3 regions of the Tersicoccus mangrovi genome follow, and region 3 is predicted to be linked to each of the others. Evidence: riboswitches for the same ligand, from Rfam matches in the RefSeq annotation. Region 3 holds a riboswitch; each other region holds the start of a gene.
What was found. Region 3 has a riboswitch for S-adenosylmethionine ahead of V6N00_RS15590 (acyl-CoA dehydrogenase family protein). Riboswitches for the same ligand answer to the same signal wherever they lie in the genome.
Positions count from the first base shown of each region.

Region 1: linked by a shared signal. The riboswitch ahead of V6N00_RS06940 (ABC transporter ATP-binding protein) and the one ahead of V6N00_RS15590 (acyl-CoA dehydrogenase family protein) in region 3 are both predicted to bind S-adenosylmethionine.
Region 2: linked by a shared signal. The riboswitch ahead of V6N00_RS12175 (MFS transporter) and the one ahead of V6N00_RS15590 (acyl-CoA dehydrogenase family protein) in region 3 are both predicted to bind S-adenosylmethionine.

Region 1 covers NZ_JBAJMW010000003.1:184,258-194,067, forward strand. Annotated here, with positions in the region: gene V6N00_RS06925 (AMP-binding protein) at 1-232, opposite strand, end outside; gene V6N00_RS06930 (ABC transporter permease) at 250-1,101, opposite strand; gene V6N00_RS06935 (aliphatic sulfonate ABC transporter substrate-binding protein) at 1,098-2,147, opposite strand; gene V6N00_RS06940 (ABC transporter ATP-binding protein) at 2,328-3,200, opposite strand; SAM riboswitch class I at 3,210-3,302, opposite strand; gene V6N00_RS06945 (CoA-binding protein) at 3,436-3,861, shown strand; SAM riboswitch class I at 3,959-4,060, shown strand; gene sfnG (dimethylsulfone monooxygenase SfnG) at 4,158-5,330, shown strand; gene V6N00_RS06955 (O-acetylhomoserine aminocarboxypropyltransferase/cysteine synthase family protein) at 5,334-6,725, shown strand; gene V6N00_RS06960 (CoA-binding protein) at 6,722-7,252, shown strand; gene V6N00_RS06965 (winged helix-turn-helix domain-containing protein) at 7,293-7,910, opposite strand; gene V6N00_RS06970 (MFS transporter) at 8,004-9,353, shown strand; gene V6N00_RS06975 (GNAT family N-acetyltransferase) at 9,451-9,810, shown strand, end outside.
Region 2 covers NZ_JBAJMW010000005.1:355,142-364,951, forward strand. Annotated here, with positions in the region: gene V6N00_RS12170 (LLM class flavin-dependent oxidoreductase) at 1-977, opposite strand, end outside; gene V6N00_RS12175 (MFS transporter) at 970-2,376, opposite strand; SAM riboswitch class IV at 2,413-2,529, opposite strand; gene V6N00_RS12180 (SDR family oxidoreductase) at 2,721-3,413, shown strand; gene V6N00_RS12185 (LGFP repeat-containing protein) at 3,562-5,469, opposite strand; gene sucD (succinate--CoA ligase subunit alpha) at 5,712-6,626, opposite strand; gene sucC (ADP-forming succinate--CoA ligase subunit beta) at 6,645-7,808, opposite strand; gene pcrA (DNA helicase PcrA) at 8,044-9,810, opposite strand, start outside.
Region 3 covers NZ_JBAJMW010000009.1:57,904-67,713, forward strand. Annotated here, with positions in the region: gene V6N00_RS15570 (Cgl0159 family (beta/alpha)8-fold protein) at 1-577, opposite strand, end outside; gene iolC (5-dehydro-2-deoxygluconokinase) at 574-1,560, opposite strand; gene V6N00_RS15580 (tautomerase family protein) at 1,647-2,069, opposite strand; gene V6N00_RS15585 (LLM class flavin-dependent oxidoreductase) at 2,290-3,696, opposite strand; gene V6N00_RS15590 (acyl-CoA dehydrogenase family protein) at 3,751-5,028, opposite strand; SAM riboswitch class IV at 5,087-5,196, opposite strand; gene V6N00_RS15595 (Rv2578c family radical SAM protein) at 5,346-6,503, shown strand; gene V6N00_RS15600 (NUDIX domain-containing protein) at 7,148-7,624, opposite strand; gene V6N00_RS15605 (MFS transporter) at 7,658-8,926, shown strand; gene V6N00_RS15610 (amino acid permease) at 9,039-9,810, shown strand, end outside.

The sequences.
Region 1 (9,810 bases), on a different contig from region 3:
ACTCGATGACCGGCGGGGCGTAGACCGGCTCGCCGTCGTCCGTCACCTGTCCAGCAACGGCGGCCGCCGGCTCGAACCGGTGCGCCGTGTGCCACGGCTGAGCCCAGTCCAGCCGCTGCGCCTGCCGCTCCCAGAACGCGACGCGTGCCTCGTCGCCCTCGTGGGCGGGGTTGACGACGTCCCCGCGTCGTTCGTCCTCGGCGGTCAGGCCGGTCCGCACCCCGTCGTCCATCTCGATCACTCCGTCCGTCATGCCCATGTCCGTTCCGCTGCCCGCTGCGCGAGGCCCAGCACCGCGTCGGTCACCTTGCCGAGGATCGCGAGCAGCACGATCGCCAGCAGCAGCCGGTCCGTCCGTCCATTGTTCTGCGAATCGATGAGCAGGAAGCCCAGGCCCATCGAGGAGGCGAGCAACTCGGCCGCGACGAGGAACAGCCATGCCTGGGCCAGCGCGAGCCGCAGCCCCGAGACGACGGCGGGCAGGATCGCGGGCAGCTGCACGGTCAGCAGCAGCCGCACACCGCCGTAGCCGAAGGCCCGGCCTGCCTCGACCAGGTGGGGGTCGACGTGGCGGAGGGCGAGCGCGACCGTCGTGTAGACGGGGAAGAACGCGCCGATGGCGATGAGCAGGACCTTGGAGTTCTCACCGATGCCGATCCAGAGCAGGAGCAACGGCACCCAGGCCAGCGACGGCACGGCCCGGAAGGCGCCGATGGTGGGCGCGAACAGCAGGGAGGACAGCCGGGACAGCCCGACGAGGGCGCCGGCGGCCAGGCCCACGACGGCCCCGAGGAGGAACCCGAGCAGGACGCGCTGCGTGGAGATCCACACGTGCGTGCCCAACTGCCCGCGGCGCAGCAGCTCCACGCCGGCGGCCAGGACATCGGCCGGCGGGGGCAGCTGCACGGGCGTGAACACGCCGAGGGCGGTGGTCACCTGCCACAGGGCGAGCAGCAGGAGGGGGACGACGAGGCCGGCGGCCCAGCGCAGGCCGCGCGGGATCCGGCGGCGGCCGGGGGTTGACGCCCCGCGCGCCGCCGGGCCCGCTGTGGAGGCCGCCGTGGGGGCGTCGACCCGGGTGTCGGGGACGGGCGAACTCACTTGGTGGTCACCGCCGAGGGATCGGCCTTGGTGACCAGCTCGTCGTCGAGCAGGGCGTTCAGGGCGGCGTCGACGGTGCCGGCGTCCTTGACGTCGCCGGAGTCGACGATGATCTTCCCGACCTTCTGCAGCACGGCCCGCTGCTTCGCACCCGGTGCCGGGTCGACGCCGAGGTTGGTGCGGGCGATCACCTGGGTGGCGACGGTCTTGTCGATGCTCGCGACGTCGGCGAGGATCGCCGCGGTCTCCGCGGTGTGTCCCTTGGCCCACGCCCGGGCCGCCTCGTACGTGTTCACGACGGTCTGGGCGATCTCGGGCTGGCTCTTGAGGAAGTCCTCGCGGGCGTTGAGGAACCCGTAGGTGTTGAAGGCGACGTTGCGGTAGAAGAGCTTGTCGCCGTTCTTCTGGGCCGCGGCCATGATCGGGTCAAGACCGGCCCAGGCCTGCACGGATCCGTTGTCCAGCGCCGTGCGGCCGTCGGCGTGCTGCAGGTTCTGCACGGTGATGTCCGACGCCTTGAGGCCGTTGGCGGCGAGCGCCTGCAGCAGGAAGAAGTAGGGGTCGGTGCCCTTGGTCGCGGCCACGGACTTGCCCTTCAGGTCGGCCACCGAGGTGATGCCGGTCTTCGGGGTGGTCACGAGCGCGGACCACTCGGGCTGCGAGTAGATGTCGACGGTGCGGATGGGCGAGCCGTTGGCGCGGGCGAGCAGCGCGGCCGAGCCGGCGGTGGATCCGACGTCGATGGCACCCGAGCGCAGCGCCTCGTTGGCCTTGTTCGAGCCCGCGGACTGCACCCAGGTGACGGTCACGCCCTTCTCCTTCAGCGCCGCCTCGAGCCAGCCCTTCTGCTTGATCACGAGGGAGAGCGGGTTGTACGTGGCGAAGTCGATGGTCAGGGTCTTGCCGTTGCCACCCCCGCCCGCGGCGGCTGCGGTCGACGAGCCGGAGCCCTCGCCGGCGCACCCGGTCAGGGTCAGGGTCGCGGCGGTGACGACGGCGACGGCGGTGAGGGCGGAGCGGACGAGACGGGCAGGGCGGCGGGCCATGGTGATCCTCTGGAGGTCGAGACGGACGACGTGATGGTACGGAGAAGAAGGGACAGGTGGAGCGAAACAGAACAGGGTCGAACGGGAGGGGTGCGCACACGGTCGCGCCACGGGCGCAGGCCGCGGCGCTGCGGGACCGCGCAGCTCGCCGGCTCGCTGATCCGGTGGACCGGCGGGCGGTCAGTGGGCGTCGACGCCGAGCGCGGTGAACAGGTCGGCGCGCATGCGCGCCAGATCGGCCGAGCCACGGTCCCGAGGTCGCGACCCCGGCACGGTGTGCACGGAGCGCACGCCCGCGGGCGCCCGACCGGGTGCTCCCACACCGACCTGACCGGTGCTGCCGCCGTCGGTCGAGCCGAGGAGGACGACGCGGTCGGCGAGCTGGAGCGCCTCGTCGACGTCGTGGGTGACGAGCAGGATGGTCGCCGGGGAGGCGTCGTGCACGGAGAGCAGGAGGTCCTGCATCTTCAGGCGGGTGAGGGCGTCGAGGGCGCCGAACGGCTCGTCGAGCAGGAGCACCTGCGGGTCGCGTGCCAGCGCTCGGGCGAGGGAGGCGCGCTGCGCCATGCCGCCGGAGACGGCCCGCGGGCGGTGACCGGCGAATCCGGACAGGCCCACGAGGGCCAGCAGCTCGTCGATGCGGGCGTCCTGCGCAGCGGTCCGGCGGCGGCCGGTGCGGGGCAGCCCGAGCGCGACGTTCTCCCGCAGCGTGCGCCACGGCAGCAGGCGCGGTTCCTGGAAGGCGACCGCGCAGCGCGGGTCCCAGGGGCGCACCGGGGCGTCGCCGATGACGACGGACCCGGCACTCGGGGCGTCCAGCCCGGCGGCGAGGCGCAGCAGGGTCGACTTGCCGCAGCCGCTCGGGCCGAGCACCGCGATCACCTCACCGGGCGCCACCTCCAGGTGGACACCGGCGAGGACGTCGTGCGGGCCGAAGCTGCGGCCGACCCCGTCGAAGGTGATGCCGGCGTCCCCGTCGCTCCAGAAGTGCGGGGAGTCCGCCGGGTCGGCCACCCCGGAGGCGGCATGGCGCGCGGGCGAGAACAGAGACACGTGAGATCAACTCCATCGATCCTGGCGGTAGCACCCTTCCGACGGATCGGTGGGTTGCTGCGGCGTCGACGAGCCAGATCTCTCGGCCGCTCGGGATGGTATGCCGCCACTGTAACGGCACGACGGGGCCGTCCGGCAAGTCGGTCGGCGGCGGGACCGCCACGGCGCGTCACACTCGACCCCCACCGCCGACTCGATCGACGAGCCGGCGGGAACAGGGGCGGAGAATGAAGCCATGAGCCACCGGAACGACCCCGAGACGATCCGCCGCCTGCTCACGACGCCCGGGCGCTGGGCCGTCGTCGGCCTGAGCGAGAACCCACGCCGGGTGGCGCCCCGCATCGCGGCGATGCTGCGGGACCACCTCGGCATGCGCATCCTGCCGGTCAACCCGCGCGGGGAGGCGGCCCTGGGGGAACCGGGACACCGCACGCTGGCCGACGCCGTGCAGGCCGGCGGTCCCGTCGACGTCGTCGACTGCTTCGTCAACTCGACGAAGGTCGGTGCCGTGGTGGATCAGGCCATCGCCGTCGGCGCGGGCGCCGTGTGGCTGCAGCTCGGCGTGGTCGACGAGGACGCCGCCGCCCGGGCCGCCGCGGCCGGGCTCGACGTCGTGATGGACACCTGCCCCGCGATCGAGGCGCCCCGCTTCGGCCTGTAGACGAAGCCCGAGGTCGCTCCCGCGAGTTCACGCCGGGACGTGACGCCGCATGGCGGACACGGGTTGATCCGCCCGACGACGGCGGAGCACAATGGCAGCACCATCCCGAGCGGCCGAGAGATCTGGATCGATGACGCCGCAGCAACCGTGGTCGAAGAAACCGCTGACCACACGGTGCTACCGCCAGAAGCGATGGAAGAGAGCGCACAGCAATCTTTGAGCATCGGCCAGGGCCGTCCCCTGTCCGGCTGCGCATTGCCGGGACCCGCGAGCGGTACGTCAGTGAAGGAAGCCCGATGAGCAGCATCGACGAGCGAGTCAATCTCGCCGAGCCCCTCAAGTTCGCGTACTGGGTGCCGAACGTCTCCGGCGGCCTCGTCGTCTCCACGATCGAGCAGCGCACGAGCTGGGACTTCGACTACAACAAGAAGCTGGCCCGGATCGCCGAGGACGCCGGCTTCGAGTACGCCCTCTCGCAGACCCGGTACGCCGCCAGCTACGGCGCGGACAAGCAGCACGAGGCGACGTCGTTCTCCCTCGCCCTGCTCGCCGCGACCGAGAAGCTCAAGGTGATCGCCGCCGTGCACCCGGGCATGTGGCACCCCGGCGTGCTGGCGAAGTACATCATCACCGCCGACCACATCTCGAACGGCCGGGCCGCCGTGAACATCGTCTCCGGCTGGCTGCGTGCCGAGTTCGACGGGTTCGGGCTGCCCTGGCTCGAGCACGACGAGCGGTACGCCCGCACCGAGGAGTTCATCTCGATCCTGCGGGGGCTGTGGACCGAGCAGGACTTCTCGTTCCACGGGACGTACTACGACATCTCCGACTTCACGCTCTCCCCCGCCCCGGTCGACGTGCCCGGCCGCGCCCACCCGGACGTCTTCTTCGGCGGCAACTCGACCGCCGCGCGGATCGCCGCGGGCCACGTCGCCGACTGGTACTTCTCCAACGGCAAGGACTTCGACGGGTTCGACGAGCAGTTCAACGACGTGCACGCCTCGGCCGCCGCGATCGGCCGGACGGCCCCACGCTTCGGGCTCAACGGGTTCGTCATCGCCCGGGACAGCGAGAAGGAGGCCCGGGACACGCTGCGGGAGATCGTCGAGAAGGCGCACCGGCCCGCCGTCGAGGGCTTCCACGACGCCGTCCAGGAGGCCGGCCCGGCCACCAAGGACGGCAAGGGCATGTGGGCGGACTCCTCGTTCGAGGACCTCGTCCAGTACAACGACGGATTCCGCACCCAGCTGATCGGCACTCCCGAGCAGATCGCGGAGCGCATCGTCGCCTACAAGCAGCACGGCGTGAACCTGCTGCTGACCTGCTACCTGCACTTCCAGGAGGAGGTCGCCGCGTTCGGCCGGGACATCCTGCCGATCGTGCGTGAACTCGAGGCCGACCTGGCCCGCAAGCACGGCGTCGAGCTCGGGGACCCCGAGCTGACCGCCACGACGACAGGAGGACGCTGACCCATGGCCGACCACCGTTTCGGATTCCGCACCCGCGCGCTGCACGCGGGTGGCACCCCCGACGCCGAACAGGGCGCCCGGGCAGTCCCCATCTACCAGACGACGTCGTTCGTGTTCAAGGACACCGCCGACGCCGCCAACCTCTTCGCGCTGCAGAAGTACGGCAACATCTACTCGCGGATCGGCAACCCGACGGTCGCCGCGTTCGAGGAGCGGATCGCGTCCCTGGAAGGCGGCATCGGCGCCGTCGCCACGTCCTCGGGCATGGCCGCCGAGTTCATCACGTTCGCGGCGCTGACCGGGGCGGGCGACCACATCGTCGCGTCCTCCCAGCTCTACGGCGGCACGGTCACGCAGCTCGACGTGACGCTGCGCCGCTTCGGGGTCGAGACGACGTTCGTCTCCGGCACCGACCCGGCCGACTACGCCGCCGCGATCCGGCCCGAGACCAGGGCCGTCTACACCGAGGTCGTCGCCAACCCGTCCGGCGAGGTCGCGGACCTGGCCGGACTCGCCGCGGTGGCCCACCAGGCCGGCGTGCCGTTCGTCGTCGACGCGACCCTGTCCACCCCGTACCTGATCCGCCCGCTCGAGCACGGCGCCGATATCGTCATCCACTCGGCGACCAAGTTCCTCGGCGGCCACGGCACGACCCTCGGCGGCGTCGTCGTCGAGTCGGGCCGGTTCGACTGGGGCAACGGGAAGTTCCCGGTCATGACGGAGCCGGTCCCCTCCTACGGCAACGTCTCGTGGTGGGGCAACTTCGGCGAATACGGCTTCCTGACCAAGCTGCGCTCCGAGCAGCTGCGCGACATCGGCCCGTCCCTGTCCGCGCAGTCCGCGTTCCAGCTGCTGCAGGGCGTCGAGACGCTGCCCCAGCGCATGGACGCGCACTTGGCGAACGCCCGAGCGGTCGCCGAGTGGCTGGATGCCGACGAGCGGGTCTCCTACGTCAACTGGGCCGGCCTCCCGTCCCACCCGCACCACGAGCGGGCCGAGCGCTACCTCCCGCTCGGCCCCGGCTCGGTGTTCAGCTTCGGCGTCCGCGGTGGCCGGGCGACCGGTGAGCGGTTCATCGAGGCGCTGCAGCTGGCCAGCCACCTGGCCAACGTCGGCGACTCCCGCACGCTCGTGCTGCACCCGGGCTCGACGACCCACCGGCAGCTGACCGCGGAGCAGCTCGCCGCGGGCGGTGTCAACGAGGACCTGATCCGCATCTCGGTGGGCCTCGAGGACGTCGAGGACATCCTGTGGGATCTCGACCAGGCGCTCACCGCGGCCCAGCAGGTCGCGGAGGAGTCCGGCGAGCTGGAGGAGAACGACGACACGTTCGTCACGCCGGAGGCCGGCGCGGCCGACGACGAGGCGTCACGCGAGATCGGAGCACGCGCATGAGCACCACGACCAGCTCGAACACCAGCGGAACCGAACAGCAGGACGGCCGCACCTGGGTCGGCCCCACCGCGCCCGAGCGGCTGTCCATCCTGCGCGACGCGAAGGTCGTCGCCATCGTCGGCGCCTCGGACAAGCCGTCCCGCGCGTCCTACTTCGTCGCCACCTACCTGCTCTCCTCCTCGCCGTACCGGGTGTACTTCGTCAACCCGGTCGCGAAGGAGATCCTGGGGCAGCCGGTGTACGCGTCCCTGGCGGACCTGCCGGAGAAGCCGGACATCGTCGACGTCTTCCGCAAGCACGACGACCTGCCCGGGGTGCTCTCCGAGGCGATCGATGCCGGCGCGAGCACGATCTGGCTGCAGCTGGGCTCGTGGCACGAGGGCGTGGCCGCCGACGCCGAGGCCGCCGGGCTGAACGTCGTGATGGACCGGTGCGTGAAGATCGAGCACGCGCGGTTCCACGGCGGCCTGCACCTGGCCGGCTTCGACACCGGGGTGATCTCCTCGAAGCGTCAGGTCGTGGCCTGAGAGCCCGTCGCCACCCGGACGCATCACCGACCAGACAGCGTCAGGTGTCGTCGCGAGCGGCCATGAACGTGTAGTCCCACACGCGGACGCCGGCGGCCTCGTCGGCGTCCGTGCTCTCGTGGTGGAGGGATCGCGCGCGGTCCAGGACCGCCTCGACGTCGTCGAACACCTGCCGGGCCTCCGCGGTGGTCAGCCGCAGCGCCCCGATGCTGATCTCGCCCCGCGGCTCGAGGTCGCGGCCCGCGGCACGCTCCTGAGCCCAGGCGGCCAACCGCGCCATCATGTCCTGCTGGTCGATCGTCACCTGGTGCAGGTAGGCGGCGAGGGAGCCCTCCTCCTCGGGGGCCAGCGGCTGCTGCGGACTGCCCGCCTGCCAGGACTGGTTCACCGCCTTCCACACCCGGTCCCGCCGGTCGCGGGCGAACTCCGGGGCCTCCTCGACGAAGCCGGCGTCGGCGAGCGCCCGCAGGTGGAAGCTCACGGCGTTCGCGGGGACGTCGAGCTGCCGCGCGAGGTCCGCGGCGCGGGCGTGGTCCACGGCACCGAGGACCGAGACGATCCGGCGGCGGACGGGATGCGCCATCGCCTTGAGCATCGGCGAGGTCATCACCGTGGGCACGAGGTCGGGAGCGCTGCGCGTCGGCTGATCGGCGTCCATGGGACCACTCTAGGGAAACCGGTCGCCGTACGCGCACGTCCGGTTGCGCACTAGCTATTGCGCAACTGACGTTGCGGATCTAGGCTGTCCGCCATGGCACGCGTTCGCCGAGGTTCCCACTCCCCTGATCCCGTCCCGCTGTGGCGCAACGCGGACTACCGCTGGTGGCTCGCGGCCGACACCTCACCGGCCCTCGGTCGCTCCCTGCTCACCCTCGCCGTGCCGCTGCTCGCCCTCGCGGTGACCGGCAGCCCCGCGCAGGCCGGCGTCGTCACCGCGGTCGGCGCGGTCGGCCGGGTGCTGGCGGTGCTGCCCGGCGGAGTACTGACGGACCGGCACGACCGGCGGGTCCTCATCCTCGCCGGCGCCGGGGTCGGCGTGGTGGTCGCCGCGACGCTCGCCGTCCTGCTCGCGTGCGGGCTGCTCGACTTCTGGCTCCTGACCTTGCTCAACCTCGTGCTTGCCGTGCGCAGCGGGCTCGTCGACGCGACCCCGAACGCCGCGCTTCCGTCGGTCGTCGACTCGTCCCGGCTGGGTTCCGCCGTCGCCGCGAACCAGGGGCGCGACGCCGTCGTGAGCCTGACGGGCGGCCCGATCGGCGGCGTGCTCATGGCCGTCGGGCACGCGGTGCCGTTCGTCGCCACGGCGATCCTCTACGCGGGTACCGCGGTCGCCGTGCTGCGGATCCGCGCCGACCTCCGACCCGGCGCCGGCGCCCCTGGGACGGCGGACGCCGCCTCGGTTCGGGACGAGGCGAGCGCCGAGCGGGTGCACGGCACCGACGAGCGCCCCGCGCACCCCGGCTGGTTGGCGGAGGCCTGGGCCGGGTTCGCCTGGCTGGCCGGCCGCCCGGAGCTGCGCGGGGTCATGGCCGTCTCCACGATCGTCAACCTCGGCATCGGTGCGGCGATGACCGCGGTCGTCTTCGGCCTGCAGCAGCGCGGCGAGTCACCCGCGACGATCGGCCTGACGTCGGCGTCCGTCGGCGCCGGGCTCCTGGTCGGGTCACTGGTGGCGCCGTTCCTCGTGCAGCGCGTGCCCACCGGTGTGCTGGCCGGGACCGGTCTGGTCGCCCTGGCGGGCGCGCTGGCGGTCCTGCCCTTCGTGCACGCCGTCCCGGCGGTGTGCGCCGCTCTGGCGGCCGGCATGGCGGCGGCGCCCGCGATCAACGCCGGGCTGCTCGGCTACTTCATGGTCGCCGTGCCGTCGCGGTTGCTCGGCCGGGCGTCCAGCGCCCTCGACCTCCTGGCGCTCGGCGCCGTTCCGCTGGCCCCGCTGCTCGCCGGCTTCGGCTACACCGCGTGGGGCTGGTCCGGTGTGCTCACGCTGTGCGCGGGGATCGGTGGGATCGCTGCCGTCCTCGCCCTCGCCAGCCGCGGCCTGCGCAGCCTGCCTTCCGCGCCGCGCTGGTCGGAACACGCCGCAGGCGCCGCGGCCGGCTGATCGATCGAAGGGCTCGGCCGGCGCTGCGGCGCCCCCGATGTTTAACGTGTAAGGCGCGGGGTGGGGAACGGTTGGGTATCACCCCCATAATGGGTGCATGCAGATCAGCCCCGGAGATCTCGATCCCGCCGTGGGCGTGGGAACGGAGCGCCTCATCCTCCGTCCCATGACCGCGAGTGACGTCGCCGCCATCCTGGCGGGCGCGCATCCCGTCGAGTGGGCCGAGGACTTCCCCCAGCCCGGTGACGTGGACACCGCCCGCCTGCTCGAGTTCGGCGGGGGTGCGTTCGACGTCTCGACGTCCTTCGGGCACCTCGCCATCGTCGAACGCGGGTCCGGCCTGGTGGTCGGCCTGATCGGGTTCGAGGGTCCGCCGATCGACGGGGTGGGCGAGTTGATCTGCAGCATCTGCCCGTCCCGCCGCAACCAGGGCTACGCCACCGAGGCCACGACCGCC
Region 2 (9,810 bases), on a different contig from region 3:
GCGTCGACGTCCACGTACGGCCGGTAGCTCTCCAGCCGCTCCCGGGCGGCCTCGTCGGTCCGGTCCGCGATCACCGTGACGCCGGTGAGGATCTTGACGCTGCGGGGGTCGCGGCCCTCGGCGGCGACCTGCTCCCGGATGGTCCGCACCCAGCCGGCCACGACCTGCGGGGTGTGCCCGATGAGGAAGATGGCCTCGGCGTGCCGGGCCGCGAACTGCTGCCCGCGGGAGGAGGCGCCGGCCTGGAACAGGTACGGAGTGCGCTGCGGCGAGGGCTCCACCAGCGCCGGGCCCGGCACGGAGAAGGCCTCGCCCTCGTGCCCCGCGCCGCGCACGCCCGCGGGATCCGTGTAGACGCCGGACTCCCGGTCGCGGCGGACTGCGCCGTCGTCGAAGGTCCCCTCCCAGAGTCTGTAGAGCACGTCGAGGTACTCCTCGGCCCGCTCGTACCGGGCGTCGTGACCGAGCTGCTGCGTGAGCCCCAGGTTCCGGGCCGCCGAGTCCTGGTAGGAGGTGACGATGTTCCACGCGAGACGGCCGCGGGTCACGTGGTCCAGGGTGCTCAGGCGCCGGGCCAGCAGATAGGGGTGTTCGTAGCCGGTCGACGCGGTGACGCCGAAACCGAGCCGCGTCGTGGCCTGCGCGAGCGCGGGCACCAGCACGGTCGGGTCCAGCAGCGGGTACTGCACGCCCCCGCGGACGGCCTCGTCGGCGCTGCCGCGGTAGACGTCGTACTGGCCGAGCACGTCGGCGAAGAACAGGTTGTGGAAGCCGCCCTGCTCGAGGGTCTGGGCCAGCTGCACCCAGTAGCCGATGTCGGTGTACTCGCTGCTGCGGTCCTCGGGGTGGCGCCACAGTCCCGGGCTCTGGTGCACCGGGGTGGGCATGTCGAAGGCGCTCAGCAGCAGGGGCCGCGTCTCGTTCGCTCGGTTCTCGTTCGGTCGGTTCTCGTTCGGTCGGGTCGAGCTGTCAGGCACGGGTGAATCCCTTCGTCTGTGAGGCCGCCGCCGCGCCGACACCGGCGGGAACCGGGTCGGAGCCGGTGACGGCGGCATCGGTCGGGGCGTCGGCGTCGAGCTCCAGCCCGGCGCGACGGGCGTCGCCCACCGGGTCGGCGGCGGCCGCCGCGGAGATCACGCTGGCGACGGCGAGCACGCTGATGTACGCGCAGATCAGCCACGGTGCGTTGCCGCCGAGGGCGAGCAGGCCGGCGGCGATGAACGGCGTGAGGCCGCCGGAGAGGATAGTGCCGATCTGGTAGCCGAGACTGACGCCGCTGTAGCGCACGTGCACCGGGAACTGCTCGGCGAACCACGCGGCCTGCGGGCCGTAGATGGCGTCGTGGATGCCGTTCATGGCCAGGATGTAGACCAGCGGCAGGAGGGCGAGCGGCCCGCTGTCGAGGAACACGAAGTACGGCCACACCAGCACCCCGCCCAGGGCGGCCGAGATGAGGCTGATGCGCCGTCGTCCCCAGCGATCGGACAGGCCGCCCCAGAACGGCCCCGAGATCAGGCCGAGCGCGGAGCAGATCAGCACCGCGGCCAGCACGCTGCCTGCGTCGCCGCGCTTCGCGGTCACGTAGGTGAGGGTGTAGACGGTCAGGATCGAGTAGATGGCCGGCTGGACGAGGCGCTGCCCGATCGCGACGAGCACGCCGCGCCAGTGGTGGCGCAGCACCTCGCGGACCGGGGCGGCCGCGGTAGTCCCGGCCTCCCGCACCTCGGTGAACTCGCGGGCGTCCTTGACGCCGAGCCGGATCCACAGGCCGACGGCGACGAGCAGGGCGCTGGCCAGGAACGGCAGCCGCCATCCCCAAGCGAGGAACGCCTGCTCCCCCAGCGCGGCGCGGCTGCCGGCGAACGCGGACGTCGCCAGCAGCATCCCCGCGGCCGAGCCGATCTGGGTGAAGCTGCCGAAGAAGCCCCGGTGCTGGGCGGGGGCGTGCTCGACGGAGAGCAGCGCGGACCCTCCCCATTCGGCGCCGGCCGACAGGCCCTGCGCCAGGCGCAGCACGATGACGGCGACGACGGTGAACCAGCCGCCGACCGCGAAGGTGGGCAGCAGCCCGATGCCGGTGGTCGCGACGCCCATCGTGAGCAGCGAGATGACGAGCAGCGACTTGCGGCCGATCCGGTCGCCGAGGTGCCCGGCGATGATGCCGCCGATCGGCCGGAAGAAGAAGGCGATCGCGAAGGTCGCAAAGGAGGCGAGGATCCCGCCCAGTGCCGAGCCGTGCGGGAAGAACTGGGTGGAGAAGATCAGGGCCGCGGCCGTGCCGTAGAGATAGAAGTCGTACCACTCGATGGTGGTGCCGACGAAGGCCGATCCGAGGATGCGCTTGCGGGTGAGCGCGCTCCTGCTGGCGTCGAGCATGGGTTCCCCCTTGGGAATCCGGGCGTGCCCTTCAGGCCGCCATCCTTGCCCACGGCGTTGGCACGCGGGCCGAATCGTCACCTGGGGCACCCCACGACAGCGGCGAGGGTTGCCGTCCAGCCGGCCAGGGCCGCATGGCTGGAACTCATGATTCTTCGTCGGCCACGCTAACGGCCGACGGCGAGGATGCGCGACCACCCGGCCGTCACGTTTCGTCATCCGCGCGTCCTGACCGACGTGGTAGCGGAGCCGACCGCCGGCCCACCGTACGATCGACGGCGAGAAGATCAGCAGGCTGACAGCGCCCACGCGCGACAGTGGGACGCCCACCGCAAGGGAGAAGCATGGAACTGACGGGCAACACCGTCCTCGTCACCGGCGGCGGCACCGGCATCGGCCGGACCCTGGCCGAGGAGCTGTGGCGACGCGGCAACACCGTCATCATCGCGGGCCGCCGGGCGGCCGTGCTGGACGAGGTCACGGCGGCGAACCCCGGCATGGAGAGCGTCGAGCTGGATGTCGCCGACCCGGCGAGCATCACCGCCGTCGCCACCGACCTGCTCGCCCGGCACCCGGACCTGAACGTGCTGGTCAACAACGCGGGCATCATGGTCGGCGACGACCCCGCGGCCCCGGTGGACGACGAGGACCTCACCCGCGTCGTGGGGACGAACCTGCTCGGCCCCGTCCGGATGATCTCCGCGTTCATCGACCATCTGAAGGCCACCCCGCACTCGGCGATCCTCAACGTGACGTCGATGCTCGGCTATGCGCCCCTGGCGTCGTCCTCGCTGTACTCGGCGACGAAGGCCGCGATGCACTCGTACACCTTGTCGCTGCGGTACCGGCTGGCCGGCGAGGCGCCCGAGATCATCGAGGTCGCCCCGCCCTACACCCGGACCGCGCTGATGCCGGTCAACCTGACCGATGCGCGGGCGATGCCTCTGGAGGACTTCCTCGCCGAGACGATGGCGGCGCTCGAGGCGGGCGAGGTCGAGGCGTACACACGGATCGGGCGCGAACGGCGCGACGCGTAGCGCACCGACGACATCGCCGCCACCGCCCGGCTCAACGACGCCCTGACGCACGCACCCGCGAACGACCACTGACACCCCTGACGACGACGGCCCGCCCCCGAGTGACCGGGAGCGGGCCGTCGTCGTGCGTGGTGCGTGGTGTGCGGAATCAGTACCCCACGCGGACGCCGGTCGCCGAGGACCAGGTGATTCGTCCGCCCTGGTAGTCCTGCTGGACCTGCCCCGCGGCGTTGACGTACTCGTCGGTCAGCGGGTAGCCGAGCCGCCCGTCCTGCGAGCCCTGCTTCGCCCAGGCGCCGCGGATGGCGCCCTGGACGATGTGCGCGCCGCTCGCGGAGGACCACAGGATCGTCGCGCCCTGGTAGATCTGGTAGACGCCGCCGTTGCGCAACCCGCGGACCTCATCCGTCGTCGGGTAGCCCAGCCGGCCGTTCTGGTAGTTCTGCCGGCCCCACGCGCCGCGGATCGCGCCCTCGGAGATCCGGGCGCCGGTGGCCGAGGACCACACGATGGTCGCCCCCTGGTACGTCTGGTAGACGCCCCCGGCGGCCTGCCCGGAGACCTCGTCGGTCGTCGGGTACCCGAGCCGGCCCTTCTCGAAGCCCTGCCGTCCCCACGCCCCACGGACCGCGCCCTTGGACACCATCGCGCCGGTGGCCGGCGAGTAGACGATCACGCCGCGCTGGTAGGACTGGTAGGCGCCGTCGTCCACGAGACCGCTGACGGGGGCGGCGAGGGCCGTGCCGAGCGCGTTGCGGGTCGCCGCCGCGCTGAGGAGGGAGGCCACCGAGAGGCCCCCGTCGGCGTCGACGGTCACGGTGGCCGACGTCGCGGTGATCGCCTCGATCTTCACGGTCGTGCCGGCGTGGGTCGTGAACGTCTGGCCGGCCTGCCAGGCCTGGTTGGTGGCGTAGTACCCGGAGAACGGGTGCGTGTCGGGCATGAGGATCAGCGAGCTCGACGCCGTCCGGCCGCCGAGCTGGACGATCTTGACGCCCTTGTTGCCGCCGACCGCGGTGTTGACGTCGTACCCGACGGGCAGCCGCAGTTCGAGGTAGTAGACCTCGCCGCTGCGGGGGTCGGTGAACTTGACCGCGCGGTTCGCCGCGGTGCCCTCCCACGCCGTCAGCGTGTAGGTCTTGCGCCCGACGGCGACGCCGGCGTCGAGGATCTCGTCACCGCGGCCGAATCCGCCGTAGTCCCAGAAGCTGGAGCTGATCGTGGGCAGGGAGTTCTGGGCGTATCCCATCAGGTCCGTCGTGTCGCCGTACTCGCGGATGGAGCAGCTGCTGTCGGTGAAGGAGCCGTCCGCTTTGGCGCCGACGTCGGAGGCGCCGCTGCCACACTGGAGCGCGTCGGCGTGCATCAGCCCGAGCGTGTGGCCGAACTCGTGGGCGGTGACGTTGTTCGTGAGGGTGTACGCGCCCGGCTTCGGCAGCAGGACCTCGCCGCCCGTGCCGTTGGTGGTCATGCCGTAGCCGAGCGTGCCGTACTCGAGCTGGGCGCCCGGGACGACGACCACGAGGGCCCGGTAGTCACCGGCGATCCACTTGTTGGCCTTCGTCAGCTCGTCGCTGACGGTGGTGAGGATCGTGTAGGAGCTCTGCGTGGAGGTGGCCGCCGACTTCAGGCCGGTGAGCGTGGAGGCGACCGTGAGGGAGACCCGCCCGTTGGTCATCGTGCTCCAGTAGGCGCTCGCGGCGGCGACCGCGTTCTTCGCCGCGGTGACGTCGGTGGCGCTCAGCGTCGTCGTGCTGTCCGCCAGCTGAACGGGCGCGAGGGTCACCTGGATGACCCCGGCGCGCTGGGCCGTCGTGCCGCCGGCGGCCTGCGCGGCCTGCCTCGCCTCGGCCGTCGTGCTGCCCTTGGGCGCCCGTCCGACGCCGGCGACGGACTCGGGGCTCCCGCCCGTGACGCCACCGATCGGGCCCGCCGGAGGCAGCCCGGGCGCCGGGCTCGTCGTGGCCGAGGCGGGAGCCACGAACACCGTCCCGACCGTGGTGATACTCAGCAGGAACGTCAGGACCAGGGCGGCAGGGCGGTGCAGCAAGCGCATCGGAAACTCTTCCGGTGGGGACAGGGGTCACCCTTCACTGTCGGCACGGCCCCCGGAATGTTAGGCGGTGCTCCTCTTCGCGGGCGCGTTCCTACCGGCGTGCGGCGTGTCGCCGGGCGGCGCGCCGGGTCGTCACCGGATGCCACGGCAGGCCCTGCGAGGACGGCCTGACGACGACGGCCCGCCCCCGGAGGATTCCGGGAACGGGCCGAGCGTGGTGGTGCCGTGTGGTGCGGGGTGGATCAGGCGGAGTAGACCTCGCGCAGCAGCGCGGCGGTCTCGGACGGGGTCTTCCCGACCTTGACGCCGGCTGCCTCGAGGGCCTCCTTCTTCGCCTGCGCGGTGCCCGCGGAGCCGGAGACGATGGCGCCGGCGTGGCCCATCGTCTTGCCTTCGGGAGCGGTGAAGCCGGCAACGTAGCCGACGACCGGCTTGGTGACGTTCGCCTTGATGTACTCGGCGGCCCGCTCCTCGGCGTCGCCGCCGATCTCGCCGATCATCACGATGGCCTTGGTCTCCGGGTCCGCCTCGAACGCGGCGAGGGCGTCGATGTGGGTGGTGCCCACGATCGGGTCGCCGCCGATGCCGATGGCGGTGGAGAAGCCGAGATCCCGCAGCTCGTACATCATCTGGTAGGTCAGGGTGCCGGACTTGGAGACCAGGCCCACGCCGCCCTTGCCGGTGATGTTCGCCGGGGTGATGCCGGCGAGGGCCTCACCCGGGGTGATGATGCCGGGGCAGTTGGGCCCGATGATCTGGGTGCGCTGCTTGCCGTTCTCGTCCGTCGTGGCCTGGGCGTGCGCCCAGAACTCGGCGGAGTCCTGCACGGGCACGCCCTCGGTGATGACGACCGCGAGGCCGATGCCGGCGTCGATGGCCTCCATGACGGCGTCCTTGGTGAAGGCCGGCGGCACGAACAGCACCGAGGTGTTGGCGCCGGTCTTCTCCATGGCCTCGGCGACGGAGCCGAAGACGGGCAGCTCGACGGCGTTGCCGTCCTTGTCGGTGTGGCTGACGGTGGTGCCGGCCTTGCGCGCGTTGACACCGCCGACGACGTCGGTGCCGGCCTTGAGCATCAGCGCGGTGTGCTTGGTGCCCTCGCCGCCGGTGATGCCCTGGACGATGACCTTGGAATCGGAGTTCAGAAAGATCGACATGGTGGTTGTTCTCGTCCCTTACTTCGCTGCGAGCTCGGCGGCCTTGTCGGCGCCCTCGTCCATGGTGGCGGCCTGCGTGATCATCGGGTGGGCGGCGTCGTCGAGGATCTTGCGGCCCTCGTCGACCTTGTTGCCGTCCAGGCGGACGACGAGCGGCTTGGTGGCCTCGTCGCCGAGGATCTCGAGCGCCTTGACGATGCCGTTGGCCACGGCGTCGCACGCGGTGATGCCACCGAAGACGTTGACGAACACACTCTTGACCTGCGGGTCGTTCAGGATCACGTCGAGGCCGGCGGCCATCACCTCGGCCGAGGCGCCACCGCCGATGTCGAGGAAGTTGGCCGGCTTGACGCCCGCGTGCTTCTCGCCCGCGTAGGCGACGACGTCGAGCGTGGACATGACCAGACCGGCGCCGTTGCCGATGATGCCGACCTCGCCGTCGAGCTTGACGTAGTTCAGGTCCGCCGCCTTGGCCTTGGCCTCCAGCGGGTCGGCCGCGGCCTTGTCCTCGAGGGCCTCGTGGCCGGGGTGGCGGAAGGAGGCGTTCTCGTCGAGGGAGACCTTGCCGTCGAGGGCCAGGATCTTCCCGTCGCCGGTCTTGACCAGCGGGTTGACCTCCACCAGGGTCGCGTCCTCCTCGGTGAAGACGGTCCACAGGCTCGTGATGGTGGCGATCACCTGGTCGCGGATGTCGGCGGGGAACCCGGCGGCGTCGACGATCTCGCCGGCCTTCGCGTCGTCGATGCCGACCGCGGGGTCCACGGCGATGCGGGCCAGGGCCTCGGGCCGCTCCACCGCGAGCTGCTCGATCTCCATGCCACCCTCGACGGAGCACATGGCCAGGTAGTTGCGGTTCGACCGGTCCAGCAGCACGGAGAAGTAGTACTCCTCGGCGATGTCGGCGCCCTGCGCGATCATGACCCGCTTGACCTCGTGGCCCTTGATGTCCATGCCGAGGATCTGCTCCGCATGGGCGCGGGCCTCGTCGGAGGTCTTCGCGACCTTCACGCCGCCGGCCTTGCCGCGGCCACCCACCTTCACCTGCGCCTTGACGACGGTGACCCCGCCGATCTTCTCTGCGGCGGCCTGAGCCTCGTCTGCGGTCTGCGCCACGATCCCGGCCAGCACGGGTACCCCGTGTGCCTCGAAGAGATCGCGCGCCTGGTATTCAAACAGGTCCACGGAAAGTGTCCTTCTACGTCGAAGTCGTCTGCGGTCCGGACCGGTCACCTGCGCGAAGCTGGGCGGAATGCGCCCCCGGCGACCGGGGCGGTGGAGCGATCGAGCTCGCGTGCTCCGTCGGTCAGTGTATCGCCCGGGCAGGCCCGGCCCCGCTCGATGACGGGGGTCCGTGAGCCGTCTCACACCCGGGACGACGCCACCGGCGCGGCCTCCCGGTCAGGGCGCCGGGCCCGCTTCAGCCGACCTTGGTCAGCGGGGCGTACCGCAACAGCAGCCGCTTCTCGCCCATGCTGAAGGACACCTTCGCGACGCTCTTGTCCCCCGCGCCCTCGACGCTGACCACGGTGCCGGGCCCGAACGTCGTGTGCTCGACCCGGTCCCCCGGGGTCAGGTGCGGGACCTCCTTGGCCGGCTGCACGCGCCCGACGGCGGCGGCACGCGACCCGGCGCCTCCGGCCGAGCGCGACCCGGCGCCGCGGGACGTACCGGCGCCCCACCAGGAGCCGGCCTTCTCGGCGCTGTCCCACGTGGTGGCCGCCATCCGCTGCGCGTTCGTCGTGGAGCCCTGCCGCTTCCAGTCGATCAGGTCGGCGGGCACCTCCTCGAGGAACTGGCTGGCCGGGAAGTACTGGGTCTGGCCCCACAGGCTGCGGTACTCGGACCGGGTGAGGTAGAGCCGGCGGCGGGCGCGGGTCAGGCCGACGTAGGCGAGCCGCCGCTCCTCGGCCAGCTCGGCGGGGTCCGTCATCGAGCGCTGGTGCGGGAACACCCCGTGCTCCAGGCCGGTGAGGAAGACGACGGGGAACTCGAGGCCCTTGGCGGTGTGCAGCGTCATCAGGGTGACGACGCCGAGCCGCTTGGCCTCGGCGACCTCGGCCTCCACCGAGTCCGGGGAGGACGGGATCTGGTCCGCGTCCGCGACGAGGGACACCTGCTCGAGGAACTGGGCGAGCGTGCCCTCGGGGTTCTCCTGCTCGTACTCGCGCACGACGGCGAGCAGCTCGGCGAGGTTCTCCACGCGCGACTCGTCCTGCGGGTCCTGGCTGCGGCGCAGCGACTCGAGGTACCCGGTCTGCTCGAGGATGGCCTCCAGCGCCGCGGAGGCCCCGGACGTCGCGGCGACCTCGGCCAGGTCGTCCATCAGCTGGACGAACTCGGCGACGAGCTTCGCCCCACGGGTCGCCATCGCCGGGGCCTCGTCGGCCCGGCGCAGGGCCGCCATGAAGGAGATACGCTCCCGTTCGGCGAGGGCGGCGACGGCGCCCTCGGCCCGGTCCCCGATACCGCGTTTGGGCTCGTTGAGGATGCGCCGGAGGTTGACGTCGTCGTCCGGGTTGACGAGCACCCGCAGGTACGCGAGGGCGTCCTTGATCTCCTTGCGCTCGTAGAACCGGGTGCCGCCGACCACCTTGTACGGCAGGCCCACCCGCATGAGGATCTCCTCGATGGAGCGGGACTGCGCGTTGGTGCGGTAGAAGACGGCGACGTCGCCCGGCCGGATGCCCTCCTCGTCCTGGAGGCGGTCGATCTCGGTGGCGATGAACCGGGCTTCCTCGTGCTCGTTCTCACCGGCGTAGCCGATGATGCGGGGGCCGGCGCCCTCGGCCGTCCACAGCCGCTTCTCGGGCCGGTCCGGATTGCGGGCGATCACGGCGTTCGCGGCCGAGAGGATCGTCTGGGTCGAGCGGTAGTTCTGCTCCAGCAGGATGGTCCGGGCCTGCGGGTAGTCCTTCTCGAAGTCGACGATGTTGCGCACGTCGGCGCCGCGGAAGGCGTAGATCGACTGGTCGGAGTCGCCGACCACGGTCAGCTCCCCCGCCTCCTCGCCCTCGCGCTCACTGTCGCCGACGAGTTCGCGCACCAGCGCGTACTGCGCGTGGTTGGTGTCCTGGTACTCGTCGATGAGGATGTGCCGGAAACGCCGCCGGTAGGACTGGGCGACCGCCGGGAACGCGCGCAGCAGGTAGACCGTCTGGGCGATCAGGTCGTCGAAGTCCATGGC
Region 3 (9,810 bases):
GGGACAGGAACGGCTCGACCATGGCGATCAGGCCGCGCTCGGCGAGGGCGTCGATCACCCGTGCGGTGTTCTCGAGGACGGCCGGCGTGGCCGGGTCCTCCAGGCAGATGCGGGTCAGCATCTTCCCGCCGTCGGCGCCGAGTGCCTGCAGCGCCGCGGCGGTGTGGCCGGTGAACCGGTCGTCGAACTCGTTGACCAGTCCGGCGAGGCCGCCGCGGTTCATCGAGCCGAAGAGCAGCTTGCCGTCGAGGGCGCCGAGCAGGAGCAGGTCGTCCATGATGTCGGCGGTCGCGAGCACGCCGTCGACGGCGGGGTTGGCGAGGGCGAGCTGCAGGCGGTCGAGCAGCTCGCGCCGGTCGGCCATCGCGTCCATCCGGCCCTGAGCGGCGAGGGCGCCGCGGGCAGGGTGGTCCGCGGCCACGATGAAGTTCTGCTCGCCCAGGCGCGGCCCCGCGTGGGGCCGCCGCTCCCGGGCGGCACGCGTGATCGCACCGGGGTCCTCGAGGCGGATCCGGGTGAGGTGCTCGTAGCGGCGGGGGTCGTCGTCGACGCCGATGGCCGGGACCGCGGCGCTCATCGGGCCACCGCATCCGGGACGAGGCGGCCACGCTCGGCCAGCAGGACGGTGACCTCGTCGGGCGTCGGCATCGCGTCCGAGCAGGAGAGGCGGGAGGCGACGATCGCCCCTGCGGCGTTGGCGAAGTCGAGCACCTGCGCGAGCGGCCAGCCGGCGAGCAGGCCGTGGCAGAAGGCCCCGCCGAAGGCGTCCCCGGCGCCGAGACCGTTGAGCGTCTGGACGGGTACGGGGGCCGAGACGACGCGTTCGTTCCGGGTCTTTGCCATCACCCCCTCGGGGCCGAGCTTGACGACGGCGATCTCGACGCCGGCCTCGAGCAGCCGGTCCGCCTGCTCGTCCGGCGTGCCGTGACCGACGGCGACGGCGCACTCCTGCTCGTTGCCGATCGCGACGGTGACGTGCGGCAGGATGGTCGCCACCTGGGCGCGTGCGTCCTCCTCCGAGTCCCAGAACATCGGCCGGTAGTCCAGGTCGAGGACGGTGAAGGCGCCGGCGGGAAGTCCGTCCCGCGGCCGGGCCTCGTGGGCGGCGACGTGCGCGCTGCGGCTGGGCTCCTGGCACAGCCCGGTGACGGTCGACCAGAAGATCCGCGCGTCGCGCACCGAATCCAGGTCCAGGTCCGCCGCGTCGAGCTGCAGGTCCGGCGCGGTCGGGAACCGGCCGTAGAAGTAGAGCGGGAAGTCGTCCGGCGGGGTGATGGAGCAGAAGGTGGCCGGCGTCTGCAACCCCTCGACCGGGGTGACGAAGCGGTCGTCGACGCCGTAGCGGACCAGCTCCCGGTGCAGGTACTCACCGAAGGGGTCGGCGCCCGTGCGGGTGATGAGGGCGGTCGAGCGGCCGTGCCGGGCGGCGGCCACGGCGACGTTGGCCGGCGAGCCCCCGAGGTACTTGCCGAAGCGGGTCACGTCGGCCAGGCCGACGCCGATGTCGTCGGGGTAGATGTCGACGCTGATGCGTCCCATGGTCAGTACGTCGAGGGTCACGGTGGTGCGCCTTTCCTCATCGATCAGCACGACGGCCGGGTGTGGCATGCGCCACAGTCCCACTCTGCCGTCGTTTGTATGTCCTGTCAAACTGTCGGTTCGGGTGTGACGCCGGGGACCCGGAGCTCCCCCGTCGCGTACTGGGCACGCCCGAAGCCGAAGGACCAGTCCGACGGCCCGTTCTCGACGTAGCCGATGAAGACGTCCTCGCCCGCCACGCCCACGTCGGCGAGCCGGGCGGCGATGCCGGCGAAGAGGTCGTGCCGCGCCCGCTCGGTCCGGCCCGCCTGCGTGAAGATCTGGATCATCACGACGTCCGCCGACCGGTCGAAGCCGAGGCCGGCGTCCTGCGCGACGATCTGCCCCGGGGCGTGCTCGGTGAGGACGTGGAAGTAGTCGCGCGGCGGAATGCCGTAGCCGTCGACGATCGCGTCGTGGACGGCACGACTGAGGGCGGCCAGGTGCTCGGGACTGCGACCGGTGTTGACGTCGATGCGCACGAGTGGCATCCGGAACTCCTCGACTCATTTGTCAGAACAAAGAGAACCGTATCCCGCGACCGCCAGGGACGGCAAGTATATGTCCTGACAAAGTTTCGTTCGTCGATGCCGGGGGTGGGCCACCGGGCACACGGGAACGGCGGGGCCCCCGGAGGTGCCCCGCCGTCGTCCACGAGCCGTGGACCGGCCGGCCTCACCAGCGCGCTGCGCCCACCGGCGCCCCGCCTCGTCAGCGCGTGGCGCCCAGCGCCGCGCCGACCCGGTAGCGGCTGCCGCGGTGCGCGTCCGGCAGCCGGTCGCCGCGGCCGAACAGCTTGTGCCGGAGGGTGCCGGGCTCGTACTCCGTCGGGTAGGCACCGAGGGCCTGCAGCTGCGGGACGACGAACTCGACGACGTCCTCGAACGTGCCCGGCGTGATCGCATAGGCGAGGTTGAAGCCGTCGACGTCGGTCTCGTCCACCCAGTCGATCAGCTCCGCGGCGACGTCCTCGCCCGAGCCGACGACCACCGGGCCGAAGCCGCCGACGCCCACCCACTCCGCGAGCTGCCGGACGGTCCAGGGCGCGCCCGTGTCGCCGGAGGCCTGCTGGAACGTGGCGACCGCGGACTGGATGGCGTTGGACTGCACGTCGGTGCCGATCACGTCGTCGGGGTCGTAGGCGGACAGGTCCACGCCCATCCACCCGGAGATGAGCGCGAGCGCGCCCTCGACGTCGGTGTACGACCGGTACTCCGCGTACTTGGCCCGTGCCGTCGCGTCGTCCGGGCCGGTGACCACGGTGAGCATGGCGTAGATCCGCACGTCGCTCCGGTCCCGCCCGGCGGCCTCCACCGCATCGCGGATCCGGGCGATGGTCGCGGTGAGCTGCTCCCGGGTGGGGGCGGCGACGAACACGGCCTCGGCGTGCTCCGCCGCGAACCGGGTGCCGCGGGGCGACGCGCCGGCCTGGAAGATCACCGGCGTGCGCTGCGGACTCGGCTCGGTCAGGGCGATGCCGGGCACCGAGAAGTACCTGCCCTCGTGGCCGATCTCGTGCACCTTCGCCGGGTCGGTGAAGACGCCCCGCTCGGTGTCGCGGACGACGGCGTCGTCCTCCCACGAGCCCTCGAGCAGCTTGTAGATCACCTCGAGGTACTCGTCGGCGTGCTCGTAGCGCTCGTCGTGCTCGCGCTGGTCCGTCTGGCCCATGTTGCGGGCGGCCGAGGGCAGGTAGCCGGTGACGACGTTCCAGCCGACCCGGCCCTCCGTGAGGTGGTCGAGCGTCGCCAGCCGGCGGGAGAACGGGTACGGGTGCTCGTACGCGGTGCCGGCGGTGACGCCGAAGCCGAGGTGCTCGGTCACGGCGGCCATGGCGGAGACGAGCAGGAACGGGTCGTTGACCGGGACCTGCGTGCCTGCCCGCAGGGTCGCCTCGTTCGAGCCGCCGTAGACGTCGTAGGTGCCGAGCACGTCGGCGATGAAGAGGCCGTCGAAGAGGCCCTTCTCCAGGACCTGGGCCAAGTGCGTCCAGTAGCGCAGGGACGCGTAGTCGGTGGAGCGGTCCTGCGGGTGGCGCCACAGGCCGGGTGACTGGTGTCCGACGCAGTTCATGTCGAAGGCGTTGAAGCGGACGTGGCGGCGGGGTTCGGGGCTCATGCGTTCTCCTGGGGTCGGCAGGCGGTCTGGCGGGCGGTCGGGGCGGGCACGGGTTCAGCCGACGACGGTGGGCTGCCGGTCACGGGCGGCCCGGCGATCGGCGTCGGCCTCGCCGATGGTCCAGATCAGGGGCGGCTCGGTCCCGTTGACCTCCCGGTCGCCGACGATCCGCGCCTTGTAGATGAACGGGTTGTGGGTGGCGACGGTGCGGGCGTTGCGCCAGTGCCGGTCCAGCGCACGGGACTGGCTGGTCGAGGACGCGCCGAGCGCGTCGAACAGGGCTCCGGCGGCCTCGGGCACGAGCCGGCTGAGCACGATCTGCGCCTGACCCGTCTCCAGTTCGGTGGCGACCACCGCCTCCCGCTCCCGCGCTCCCCCGGTCGCCGCGAACGCGGCCTGGAGGCTGTGGGCCGCCCGCAGTGTCGTCGCCTCGGCGGCATACGCCTGGGCGCTGATCTCGCCGACGACGGCGAGGATCTGGGCGTCGTCCCGGACGAGGTCGGCGTTGCCGTGGCCGAAGACCCGGGTGCGGCGGCGCACCTGCTCGGCGGCGTCGACGACGACGGCCCGGCCGATCCCGGCCAGGGCGACGAGCAGCAGGTGCTGGTAGAGAGCCGTCTGATAAGGGAAGCGGTCGGCGAACGGGGAGACATTCGCGGGGTCGACGGCGGCGGCGGTGAACTCGGTGGTGCCGCTGCCGGTGAGCCGCTGCCCGAAGCCGTCCCAGTCGTCGTCGGTGCGCACGCCCGGCGTCGTCGTCGCGATCACGACCGAGACGTCGGTGCCGTCCGGGCGCCTGGCGGTAACGTCGATCCAGTCGGCGAAAATCGTGCCGGTCGTGTAGTACTTCCGGCCTGTCAGCGTCGGTCCGCTGGGAGTGTCCTCGAGGATCGTGGCCGTGCCGCCGGCGCCGGGCTCGGTCCAGGCATTGCCCGCGAGCTGCCCGGCGGCGAACCGCTCGAGCCAGACGCCGCGGTCCTCCCCGCGGCGGCGCCGGACCAGGTTCTCCTCGACGAGGGCGATGTGGGCACGCAGCGCCTGCGGGAGGTTGCTGTCCGCGGCGGCGAGCTCGATCAGCAGCGTCGTGAGCTCGGGCCAGGTCAGCCCGTCGCCGCCGAGCTCGACGGGAATCCGGACGGCGCCGAAGCCGGCGTCCTTGAGCCAGCCGATCTGCTCGGTGGGCAGTGTGCGGTTCCGTTCGCGGTCGAGCGCCCCGGCGGCGATGCGAGCGAAGATCGGCCGGTAGCGGGCAGCAGCCGTGGCGAAGGCGCTGCCGGTGGTGCCGGTGCCGGAGGCCGTCTCGGTGCTCTCGGTGATGGACGTTTCGGTCATGCGGGTCTCCCTCGTCGGGGCGCCCGGGAGCGGCGTACGCGGGTCGCACCCACCGCCGGGGCCGTGCTTGCCGCGCAGGGTGCACGACCGGATCCTCATCTGGGGCACCCCACCACGGGAGAGGGTTGCCGCCCGACCAGCCAGAGCTTCGCGTCGGGACTCGTGATCTCGCTCCCCCATCGTGGCGGACCGCGGGCGGCGCGCGGAACTGCTGTGACGGCGTGTGAAGGGCGGCGGGCACAAGCCACAGGCTGTGACCGCCGGGCATGCGCGTGGACTGCTTGATCAATCGTTCGAACGTGTGTTCGAATGAGCCCATGCGTTGGGAAGGTCAGACGATCGCGGCGGAGACGGCCGCCGCGTCCCCCGAGATCGAGGGGCAGATTCCCGGAGTGCGCCCCACGCCGGCCCTGCTTCCGCTCGCCGGCCTGCAACGATCGGTCCGCACGCCCGAGTTCGCCGGCATCACCTTCCACGAGGTGCACGCGAAGAGCCTGCTCAACCACGTCCCGGCGACGTCGGCCATGCCCTTCGCCTGGACCATCAACCCGTACCGCGGCTGCTCGCACGCCTGCGTGTACTGCTTCGCCCGCAAGACGCACACCTATCTCGACCTCGACGCGGGCCCGGACTTCGACAGCCAGCTCGTCGTGAAGGTCAATGCCGTCGAGGTGCTGCACGCGGAGGTGCGACGCCGGTCCTGGGCGCGCCCCCACGTCGCCCTCGGGACCAACACGGACCCGTACCAGCGGGCCGAGGGACGGTACCGGCTGATGCCCGGGATCATCGGCGAGCTCGCCGGCTCCGGCACCCCGTTCTCGATCCTGACCAAGGGCACCCTGCTGGCGCGGGACCTGCCGTTGCTGACCGCGGCGGCGAAGGACGTGCCGGTCGGGGTCGGCATCTCGCTGGCGATGGTCGACCCGCAGCTGCAACGGCGCGTCGAACCGGGCACCCCGACCCCGGCGGCCCGGCTCGACCTGATCCGGCGGCTGGCGGACGCCGGGATGCCGTGCGGGGTGATGGCGATGCCGATCCTGCCGTGGTTGACCGACACCGATGAGGCGCTCGACGGCCTGTTCGGCGCGCTCGCCGCGGCGGGGGCGAGCGGGGTGACCGCCGGGGCACTGCACCTGCGGCCGGGTGCCCGCGAGTGGTGGTTCACCTGGCTCGCCGCCGAACACCCGCAGCTGGTCGGCCGGTACCGCCGGCTCTACGGGGGCGGCACGTACGCGACCAAGGAGTACACCACCTGGCTGGCCGGCCGGCTCCGCTACTTCCGGCGCCGGCACGGCCTGGGCTCGTCGGCCCGGTTCTTCCGGGACGAGCCCGAGTCGGCGGCCATCGCCGGTGCCCGCGACGACCGCCGACTCCTCGACTACGGACCCCACGAGCTGGCTCGGCACGACGCTGTCCCGCCCTCGATGCCGACGACATCCTCGGCAGCGGAGCCCGAGCAGCCGGCACTGTTCTAGCGTCCTCGGCTTCCGTGTCTCGCCGGACAACGGGAAGCGCTGTCTCCGCCTTGGCGTCAATCGGCGGTTCCCCGGGAACGGCGGCTCCCGATCGGTGAGCCCGCGGTTCCCGCCCGGAAGCGCGGCCTTCCATCGCTGAGTCAGCCGGTTCCCGCCCGATGACACGCCCCTCCATCGCTGAGTTAGCGGTCACCGCCCGAAAGCAGGGCTCAATGAGCACCCCTTTCGGGCGTGAGCCGCTAACTCACGGATGGACCGCCCAGCAGAGCCGCGCTCGCCGCTACGCCGCGGCACCACCGACCCCGTCTTCGCTGAGTCAGCCGGTTCCGCCCGACAGTGCGGCCTTCCATCGCTGAGTTAGCGGTCACTGCTCGAAAGCACGCTCCTCCATCGCTGAATTAGCGGTTACCGCCCGAAGGCAGGGCTCAATGAGCACCCCATTCGGGCGTGAGCCGCTAACTCACGGATGGACCGCCCAGCGGAGCCGCGCTCGCCGCGACGCCGCGGCACCACCGACCCCGTCTTCGCTGAGTTAGCGGTCACCGCCCGAAAGCGGGGCTCTTTGAGCACCGCTTTCGGGCGTGAGTCGCTGACTCACGGGTGGAGACACGGACGGCCGGCAGAGCCGAAGTGCGGCAACTCCACTACCGGGCGGTACGCAGGGCGGCCAGCCGTTCGAGCAGCGACTCGACGATCGGCAGGTCCGCGGGGATCCAGGGCAGGGCGGTGACGGCGGCGGGGTCGTCCAGGTCCACCCAGCGCAGCTCGTCGTGGTCCTGAAGGGCGGCCGGCTCGTCCGACGTCGTGGCGATCCAGACCCGCATCACGGCGGTGCCGGACAGCGGCCACCCCTCGGGCGAGGGCCCGGGCAGCTCCTCGTGCAGGACGGCAGCGACGCCGAGCTCCTCGTCGAGTTCGCGGACGAGGGCGTCCGGCCCGCTCTCCCCCGGTTCGACCTTGCCGCCGGGGAACTCCCACTGCCCCGCGAGCGCCGCGGGAGCACTGCGCCGGGCCGCCAGCAGCCGCCGTGGACGCCGGACGTCGTCGACCAGGGCCGCCCCGACCACCCGGACCCGGTGAGGTCCCTCACGATCGGCGGTATCCGGGCCCGTTTCGGTCATGCCGCCAGTGTAGGTCGCCCTAAAATTGTTCCGGTGACCCCGCCAGCTCAGCAGGACGCCGCCCAGGCCTCCGCGATCACCGCTTCCGCCCGCCCCCGCACCGGTTCGCACCCCCTGGTGCGCGCCGTCGACGCGCGGGTGCTGCGCAACGCGATCATCGTCCTGGCCGTCGGCGGCTTCGGCATCGGCGTCACCGAGTTCTCGATGATGGGGCTGCTGCAGAACGTGGCCGACGACATGGCCGTGAGCATCTCCGAGGCCGGCCACGTCATCTCCGCGTACGCCCTCGGCGTCGTCGTCGGCGCCCCCGTCCTCGCGACGCTCGGCACCCGCATCCCCCGCAAGCACCTCGCCGTCCTGCTGATGGTGCTGTTCACCGTCGGCAACCTCAGTGCGTTCTTCGCGCCCAGCTACCCGTGGCTCGTCGTCACCCGGTTCATCGCCGGGCTGCCCCACGGCGCCTATTTCGGGGTCGCCGCCCTCATCGGCGCGTCCCTGGCCCCGGCCACCCGGCGCGCGCACGCGATCGCCATGGTCATGATGGGTCTGTCGGTGGCCAATGTGATCGGCGTGCCCGTGGCCACCTGGCTCGGCCAGACCGTGGGCTGGCGGTGGATGTTCGTGTTCGTCGCCGCGATCGGCGCCCTCGCCGTGGTCCTCATCAGCCGCGTCGTCCCGTTCGTCCCGGCCGACCCGGACGCGAGCCCGCTGCGGGAGCTCGGCGCGCTGCGTCGCCCGCAGGTCTGGTACGCGTTGCTCACCGGCATCGTCGGGTTCGGCGGCTTCTTCGCCATGTACTCCTACATCGGGCCGATCATGACGGGCGTCGCCGGGCTCGACGCCGCGTGGCTGCCGCTCGTCGTCGGCCTCTACGGACTGGGGATGGTGCTCGGCAACCTGGTCGGCGGGCGCCTGGCGGACCGGTCCGTCATCGGCGGCATCGTCATCGGCCTCGTCATCACGTGCGTGCTGCTCGCCGTCTTCGCGATCGTGGTGCACTGGGCGATCCCCGCGATGGTCATGGTCCTGCTCATCGGGGCGAGCGGATCCGTGCTCGTGCCCGGGCTGCAGGCCCGGCTGATGGACGTCGCCGCGGACGCGCAGACGCTCGCCGCCGCTCTGAACCACTCGGCGCTGAACATCGCCAACGCCCTCGGCGCCTTCCTCGGCGGTCTCGTCATCTCGATGAACCTCGGCCTCGTGGCGCCGATCGTGTTGGGATCCGTTCTCGCCGCGGCCGGCCTGCCGATCGTCGGGCTGAGCGTGGCGCGGCAACGACGCCGGGGAAGCGCGATCGCCTGACGACGGGCTGACCGACGACGGGCCGGGCGGGCTTGGGGTCGGGCCCGATCGGGGACTACCGTGGACGCGATCATCATCCGGCCACCGGCCGGACCCGCACGAGGAGGGCACCATGATCGACCGACCTGGGACCGACCGGTTCCACGACTACGACGACTCCCTGGAGAACGGCCGGGAACTGACCGGCGACGCGTTGACCGCGGTCCGCGACTTCAGCAGTGAGGAAGAGGGCTACCACAAGACCCTCAGTTCCCGGCAGATCCAGATGATCGCCATCGGCGGTGCGATCGGCACCGGCCTGTTCATGGGCGCCGGCGGCCGGCTGGCCAACTCCGGCCCCGCCCTGGCGCTCGTCTACCTCGTGTGCGGGTTCTTCGCGTTCCTCATCCTCCGCGCGCTCGGCGAGCTCGTGCTCCACCGTCCCTCGTCGGGCTCGTTCGTCTCCTACGCCCGCGAGTTCTACGGCGAGAAGATGGCGTATGCCGCCGGCTGGATGTACTGGTTGAACTGGGCCATGACGTCGGTCGTGGACACCACCGCGGTGGCGCTCTACGTGAAGTTCTGGTCCCACTACTGGGCGCCGATCGCGGCGGTCCCGCAGTGGGCGGTCGCGCTGATCGCGCTGGTCGTCGTCCTCTCCCTGAACCTCGTGTCCGTGCGACTGTTCGGCGAGATGGAGTTCTGGTTCGCGCTGATCAAGGTCGCCGCGCTCGTCATCTTCCTCATCGTCGGCATCATCTTCCTCGTCTCCGGCGCCCACACCGACGCCGGCGCCACCGGGTTCTCCGTGTGGTCACAGAACAACGGGTTCCTCCCCGCCGGCGGGATCGCCCCGATGCTCGCGGTCAGCGGCGTGGTCTTCGCGTACGCGGCCATCGAGCTCG